DNA from 2 places in the Sphingomonas sp. DBB INV C78 genome. Region 1 is predicted to be linked to the other one. Evidence: predicted binding sites of a transcription regulator. Region 1 holds the regulator's gene; the other holds the start of a gene.
The links. The regulator LexA, encoded in region 1, represses DNA repair genes until DNA is damaged. The targets are predictions, from matches to a motif close to GTTCCNCNCTTGTTCT.
Positions count from the first base shown of each region.

Region 1 (3,950 bases):
TCGCCTCGTTTTGGCCGGCGAAGGCCCACCCCATGCCGGCGCCCATATCCGCCGCACCGGCAGCGATTTCGCATCCGGCGACGCGCTGATCGAGCCCGGTGCGCGCCTCACCCCCGCCCGCATCGCGCTCGCCGCGACCGGGGGGCATGGCGCGCTGGCCGTTCGCCGCCGTCCGCGCATCGCCCTCATCTCCACCGGCGACGAACTCGTCCCCGCCGGCGAGCCGGTGGACGGCGTTTGCCTGCCCTCTTCCAACGCGCCGATGCTTGCCACCCTGCTCGCAGCCGAAACGCCCGCAATCGTCGAGGATCGCGGCATCGTGCCCGACGATCTTGCAGCCACCATCGCGGCCGCCGATGCCGCGCGCGGCGCTGATATCATCGTCACCACCGGCGGTGCCTCGGTCGGCGATCGCGATTTCGTGCGCCCCGCGCTGGAAGCAGCCGGCGCGACGATCGATTTCTGGCGGGTAGCACTCAAACCGGGCAAGCCGATCATGGCTGCGAAGTTGGGCAGCACAATCGTCCTCGGTCTTCCCGGCAATCCGGTGTCGGCTTTTGTCACCGCCCGGCTTTTCCTGCTGCCCTTGGTCCGCCATCTCGGTGGCGCCGCTGATCCGTTCGACAGCCCGGAGACCGCCCAGCTCTCAACGCCATTACCTGCCACCGGAAAACGCATGGAATTCCTGCGCGGCCAGCGCAGCGGCGGAATGGTTCAAGCACTCGGTTCCCAGGACAGCGCTGCGCTCGCCATGCTGGCGGCCGCCAACGTCCTCATCATCCGCCCGCCCTTCGCGCCCGCCGCTGCCGCGGGCGATGTTGTCGAACTGTTCTCCATCGCTTGACAAGAACCGTTCCGTTTCCTACACGTTCTCCGTTCGTTCCTTCGTTCGGGGTTAGCCATGCTGACGCGCAAGCAACATGAACTGCTCTGCTTCATCCATGATCGGCTGGCTGAAACCGGCGTCTCTCCTTCGTTTGAGGAGATGAAGGAGGCGCTCGATCTGAAATCCAAGTCGGGCGTCCACCGCCTGATCAGCGCGCTCGAAGAACGCAGCTTCATTCGCCGTCTGCCCAACCGCGCCCGCGCGCTCGAAGTGCTGCGCATGCCGGAACGGACACCGGAGGCAAAGCCCGCCCCCGCACAGCCGGCGATCCTCAAGCCCGCCGCCAAGGCGCTGCCGATCGCGGCCAACGACGTGCTGGAAATTCCACTTCACGGTCGCATCGCCGCCGGCCTGCCGATCGAGGCGCTGGAAGGCCAGTCCTCGCTGTCGGTGCCCGCTGCCCTGCTTGGCCCGGGCGATCATTATGCGCTCGAAGTGTCCGGGGATTCGATGGTCGAAGCCGGCATCCTCGACGGCGATTTCGCGCTCATCCGCCGCACCGAAACGGCCCGCGATGGCGAGATCGTCGTGGCGTTGATCGACGACAATGAAGCGACCCTCAAATATTTCCGCCGCGAAGGCGCGATGGTCCGCCTCGATCCCGCCAACCGCGCTTATGATCCGATGCGCTACAAGCCCAACCAGGTCCGCGTGCAGGGCAAGCTGGCGGGGTTGATCCGCCGATATTGAGTGGGGCGCGCGCCCTTTCACACTCTCACCGTCACCCCGGCGAAGGCCGCGGTCCATGGCTATCCCGAAAGCGGTAACGCGGATGGAGCGAGCCATGGATACCAGCCTGGGCAATGCCGCGGGACCAGATCTTCAAATCCTCCCCGAGCTTGTCTCGGGGAGGGGGACCATGCGCAGCATGGTGGAGGGGTAATTCCACCGTTGCGTCGGGCGGTCGCCCTCCCCCAAGCGAGCTTGGGGAGGATCTATGTCCGCTTCGTCGACGACAGCGGACGATCACCCGGAGAGCCTCCAGCCTGACGCACCACAGTCCAAGGCTTACCCCGCCGCGCCTCCTCCACCGTCCGCACCCGACCGCTTCCAAGGTTGATCGCCAGCCCGCCCGTCGTCGCCAGGAACAGCCGGTCGGCCTTCAGCCAGCGCGGGCGGCAGGTGCGTGGCAGACGGCGGTCGCTAATGACGATGTCCGCCGACGCGCAAGAGCGGTTCATCGCCTCGATGTCGACCAGATAAGGTGAGCGCGTCGCAAGGAGCGTCCAGTTGCGACCGCCGCGCTCTATCCGCGTCCGGCACAGATCCGCGCCGCAGCGCATCCCCGGCCTGTCGTCGAACGCGACCGCATCCGCCGCGACGCCCGCCGCCTCGCTTAGCATGTCGCGCACATAATCCCCCGCCCGCGGCCGCAGCAGCGCGATGCTGCCGTCCGCGTCACGCAAGGCGACATGACGACCGTCACCGGTAATGAGCAGATCGGGTGCCGGCGTAGCGATCGCCCATAACGCCCCCACCACCAGCGGCAATATCCCCAGCCGCCGCATGCGCGTCCGCCAGAGCGCGATCCACAGGCCGCCTGCCACCATCAGCGCGAACGCGCCCGATAGCATCGACGGCAGCATCGCGACCGCCCCTGGAAGCCCAGCCACCGCATGGGCGATCCATAACAGCAACCCCAGCGCCTTGCCCGTCACCCACCAGAAGGGCGCCCCCAATCCCAGCGTATCGAACAGCAAGGCGGCCGCCTCTGCGGGCATGATCACGAACGTCGTCAGCGGAATCGCGACGATATTGGCGAGCGCGCCATAGAGTCCGGCCTGGTGGAAATGGAACAACGCGATCGGCGCCAGTGCCGCCTCCACCGCGACACCGGTCAGCAGCAATGTCCCCAGCCCGCGTGCTGCACCCAGCGGCCAGGCCTCGTCGCGCCGCGCCAGCAGGGCGCGCAGCCGGGGATGTTCATGGATGGCGACGATCGCTGTGACCGCCGCAAAGCTCAACTGGAAGCTCGCCCCGGCCAGCGCCTCGGGCCAGAGCAAAAGCACGACCAGTGCGCCCGCGGCGACCAGCCGCAAGGTGATCGCATCGCGCCCCATGGCGATGCCGATCAGCACCAGCAGCGCCGCCACGCAGGACCGCACCGTCGGCACCTCGGCACCCGCCAGCAGCGTGTAGGCGATCCCCGTCAGCGCACCCGCCCCCGCGGCGATCAACGGCAGCGGCCAGCGCAGCGCCAAGGTCGGGCTCAGCGCCAACAACCGCAGCACCAGCAGCATCGTCGCGGCAATCACCGCGGTCACGTGGAGACCGCTGATCGAAAGCAGGTGGGCTAGGCCCGAACGCCGCATCGCCTCGGCATCCTCCTCGGATATGCCGCCCTGGTCGCCGGTCGCGAGTGCTGCGGCGATGCCTCCCTCGCTGCCTTCGAGTCGCGTCTGGGCATACGTGGAAAGCCGCCCGCGCCAGCCCATCAGCGTCTGCCAGAACCCTGCCGACTCGCTTTGGCCGACAATCGCGACCGGCCCCAGCGCACGTCCCGTCGCGCCCAATCCCTGAAACCAGGCGACGCGGGCGAAATCATAGGCGCCGGGCACCGCCGGCCCCGGCGGCGGCATCAGCCTGGCCCGCAGCGTGACGCGGTGGCCCGGCAGAATATCCGTCGACGCGTCGGCCTGGTCCACATTGACGCGTATCTTCTCCGGCAACCCAGCGGCATCGGCCGGTGCCAAAGTCAGCCGCACCACCTCGCGTGCCGCCAGCCGGTCGACCGCGGCCACCTTCGCCTCGAACACCGCCACCACGGGCCGATCGAGCCTTGGCGCGGCCACCCGTTCCGCCCGCCACCAGATCAATGCGCAGCCGATCGCGAGCGCAAGGCCGGCGATCATGCCCCCCTGCCGTAGTCGCCCGCCGCCCGGCAGCACTGCGAATCCCGCCGCGGCCGCCAGCGTCGTCATCATGAAGGCTATCCACCGTGCCGCATCGGGCAGCAGGAACCAGCCGGCGATCCCCGCGCCCACCGCGACAGGCAACCACAGGAAAAGCTGGTCGCGCTCGGCGTCGAGCCAAGATTCCACGCGGCCAAGCCCCTGTCGCAACA
Region 1 covers NZ_CP170544.1:1,470,540-1,474,489, forward strand. The annotation lists gene glp (gephyrin-like molybdotransferase Glp) at 1-844, shown strand, start outside; gene lexA (transcriptional repressor LexA) at 902-1,576, shown strand; gene ACFB49_RS07035 (ComEC/Rec2 family competence protein) at 1,822-3,950, opposite strand, start outside.

Region 2 (3,950 bases), 380 kb from region 1:
CCGCCCGATCTCGGCACCGGCGGGGGATTCGACCCGGCCGACGAGCGATCGCACGCGCGAAGCCCTGTTCTCCATGCTGGCGAGCCGGCTGGGCAGCTTCGAAGGGCTGCGTGTTGCGGATCTGTTCGCAGGCTCCGGCGCGCTGGGGCTGGAAGCACTGTCACGTGGCGCCGCTTATGCCACCTTTGTCGAACAGGACCGCAAGGCGAGCGACGTGCTGCGCGCCAATGCCGCAAAGCTCGGCGCGACCGTCGATGTGCGTACCCAGGCCGTCGCGACGCTCGGCGCTGTCACCCAGCCCTTCGATCTGCTGATGTTCGATCCGCCCTATGGCAGCGGCGGCGCCGGTGCGCTGCTCGAACGCCTTAGCAGGCTTGGATGGGCGGCGCCGGGGGCCTGGGCCAGCGTCGAAACGGAGCGGGATGAAGACGTCTCCGCCCGCGGCTGGACTGTGGATGCGGAACGTACCCACGGCAAGGCCAAGCTCAGTCTGCTGCGGCGCGACGCAGCGGAATAAGCCCGATCAGGCTGACCAGCGCCGCGGCCGCCAGATAGAGGCCGACCGGCACCAACCCATGCCGTTCCGACAGGCCCTGCGCCAGCGCGGGGGTCAGCCCACCGCCGATGATACCGCCGACATTGAAGGCCATCGACGCGCCGGTATAGCGCACGCGCGCCGGGAACAAACCGGGCAGCCAGCCGCCGAGCGGGCCGTAGACGAAGCCCATCACCCACAAAGCGAGCGCCAGAAAGGCACCGACCAGCCACAGATTGCCGCTGCCGAACAGCGGCGCCATCAGCAGGCCCGTCGCCACGGTCGCAACGCACCCGCCCATCAACACCCGCCGCGCATCATAGAGATCGGCCAGCCAGGCCGCGGCGACAATCCCGCCCGCCATGAACAGGATCGCAACAAGCTGCACGCCGAGAAATGTCTCGCGGCTATAGCCAAGCGTCGTCGTGCCATAACCCAGCGCGAAGGCTGTCGTGAGATAGAAGATGGCGAAGCAGGCCACGGCCGCGAGCGTGCCGCCGATCGTTTCGACGGCGTGATTGCGGAACAGCTCAGCGATCGGCACGCGCGGTGGCGGCGCTTCCTTCAGCGATGCGGCAAAAGCCGGCGTCTCGGTAAGCTTCAACCGAATCCACAGGCCGAGCGCCACCAGCGCGGCGCTGGCGATGAAGGGGATACGCCAGCCCCAATCTTTGAACTGCTCGGGCGTCAGCGTCAGGCCGAGCAGAAGGAACAGGCCGTTAGCAGCTATGAAACCGACCGGAGCGCCAAGCTGCGGCGCCATGCCGAAGCGCGCGCGCCAGCCTGGCGGCGCATTCTCCACCGCCAGCAGCGCCGCCCCACCCCACTCCCCGCCAAGGCCGAAGCCCTGACCGAACCGCAGCAGGCACAGCAAAGCCGGCGCGACCCAGCCGATCATCTGATAGGTCGGCAGGAAGGCGATCGCGGTCGTCGAACCACCCATGATCAGCAGCGATGCGACGAGCGTCGACTTTCGCCCCACACGATCGCCGAAATGGCCGAACGCCACGGCGCCCACAGGCCGCGCGACGAAAGCGACGGCAAGGCTCGCCAGCGACAGCAATTGCTGGATGCCGGGATCGGAGGCTGGAAAGAAGAGCGGACCAAACACCAGCGCCGCGGCCGTCGCGTAGATGTAGAAATCGTAGAACTCGACCGCCGTGCCGATTAGGCTCGCCCCCAGCACTCGCCGCGCCGAGGGTGTATTCACCAGCATTCCCGTCATTCGGCCCATCCCGTCTTAAGCGGGCGGGGATTGGGCCTTGATCGGGATGGCGTCAAGCCATGGTCAACGCACCGGTGGAACGCCGGCAACGGCCCGATAGACGAAGCCGCCCAGCAGGCCACCTATGATCGGCGCCACCCAGAAGACCCATAGCTGGTGGAGCGCGAGGCCGCCCACCAGCAATGCCGGGCCGGTGCTACGCGCAGGGTTCACCGACGTATTGGTCACCGGAATGCTGATCAGGTGGATCAGGGTCAGTGCCAGGCCGATGGCAATCGGCGCGAAACCGGCCGGCGCCCGCGTGTCCGTCGAACCCATGATAACAAACAGGAAGCCGAAAGTCAGCACGATCTCGATGACAATGCCCGCCCCCAGCGTGTAATGGCCGGGCGAGTGTTCGCCGACGCCGTTCACGGCAAGCCCGGTCGGCCCGAGTTCGAATCCCGGTGCGCCGCTGGCGATATGCAGCAGGATGAAGGCTGCGATCACCGCACCCACCACCTGAGCAACGATATAAGGCAGGATGTCCTTGGCCGGAAAACGCCCGCCCGCCCACAGTCCGATCGTGACAGCCGGATTGAAGTGGCCGCCGGAAATATGCCCCACCGCATAGGCCATGGTGAGCACGGTAAGACCGAAGGCCAAACTTACGCCGAGCAGGCCGATGCCCACTTCAGGAAAGGCGGCTGCAAGAACCGCGCTGCCGCAGCCCCCGAATACCAGCCAGAAAGTGCCGATCAGTTCCGCCACAAGTCGTTGAGTCAAAGGCATCTCGACCCCCATTTGCCGTCCTGGGTGAGCGGGAGGCTATCATTGTTCACCGGCCGCACCATCGGGAAATACCCGCACTAGCCATTGCCCCGGCGCACGCCGTTCCCTAACTGTTCACGGGTGAATCAGCCCATCATGACACCCGCTTCCGAGCCTCCCTATCTGCGCGGCCTCAACCCTCCGCAGCGCGATGCCGTGCTGACGACCGAAGGTCCCGTGCTTGTGCTCGCCGGCGCAGGCACAGGAAAGACCGCCGCGCTGACTGCGAGACTGGCGCATCTTGTCGCGACCCGTCTGGCCTGGCCGTCGGAAATTCTGGCCGTCACCTTCACCAATAAGGCCGCACGCGAGATGAAGGAGCGCGTAGGCCGCATGCTGGGTGATGCGGTGGAGGGGATGCCCTGGCTCGGCACCTTCCATGCAATCGGCGCGAAGATGCTCCGCCGCCATGCCGAACTGGTCGGCCTGCAATCCAATTTCACCATCCTCGATACCGACGATCAGCTTCGCCTGATGAAGCAGCTCATCACCGCCGCCGATCTCGACGAGAAACGCTGGACGGCGCGGATGCTCGGCGGGTTCATCGATCGCTGGAAGAATCGCGGCTGGACGCCGGCGGACCTGGACGCCGGCGAGAACGAGCTGTTTGCCAACGGCCGCGGGCAGGAACTCTATCGCGCCTACCAGGACCGGCTGCGCGCCGTGAACGCCTGCGATTTCGGTGATCTTCTGTTGCACATGCTGGTGATCCTGAAGACGCACCGCGACGTGCTGGAGCATTATCAGCAGCGCTTCCGCTACATCATGGTGGACGAATATCAGGATACCAACAGCGCCCAATATCTCTGGCTTCGCCTACTCGCGCAGACACGCAAGAATATCTGCTGCGTCGGTGATGACGACCAGTCGATCTATTCCTGGCGCGGCGCGGAGGTTGCCAACATCCTGCGCTTCGAGAAGGATTTTCCCGGAGCCAAGATCGTCCGGCTCGAGCAGAATTACCGCTCGACGCCGCATATCCTGGCCGCTGCCGGCGGCGTCATCGCGCATAATGGCGGTCGCCTCGGCAAGGAATTGTGGACCGAGGTGGACGAGGGCGAGAAGGTCCGCGTGATCGGCGTGTGGGACGGGCCCGAGGAAGCCCGCCGCGTCGGCGACGAGATCGAGGCGTTTCAGCGCGGCGGCGGCAGGCTGGAGGACACCGCGATCCTCGTCCGCGCCCAGTTCCAGACCCGCGAGTTCGAAGATCGCTTCATTGCGATCGGCCTGCCCTATCGCATCGTCGGCGGCTTCCGCTTTTACGAGCGCGCGGAAATCCGTGACGCGCTCGCTTATCTGCGCGTCATCCATCAACCCGCCGACGACCTTGCCTTCGAACGCATCGTCAACACGCCCAAGCGCGGCCTGGGTGACAAGGCG
Region 2 covers NZ_CP170544.1:1,091,392-1,095,341, reverse strand. The annotation lists gene rsmD (16S rRNA (guanine(966)-N(2))-methyltransferase RsmD) at 1-517, shown strand, start outside; gene ACFB49_RS05310 (MFS transporter) at 486-1,760, opposite strand; gene aqpZ (aquaporin Z) at 1,824-2,531, opposite strand; gene ACFB49_RS05300 (ATP-dependent helicase) at 2,667-3,950, shown strand, end outside.
Region 2: the regulator LexA is predicted to act here: its motif matches at 2,633-2,648, upstream of ACFB49_RS05300 (ATP-dependent helicase).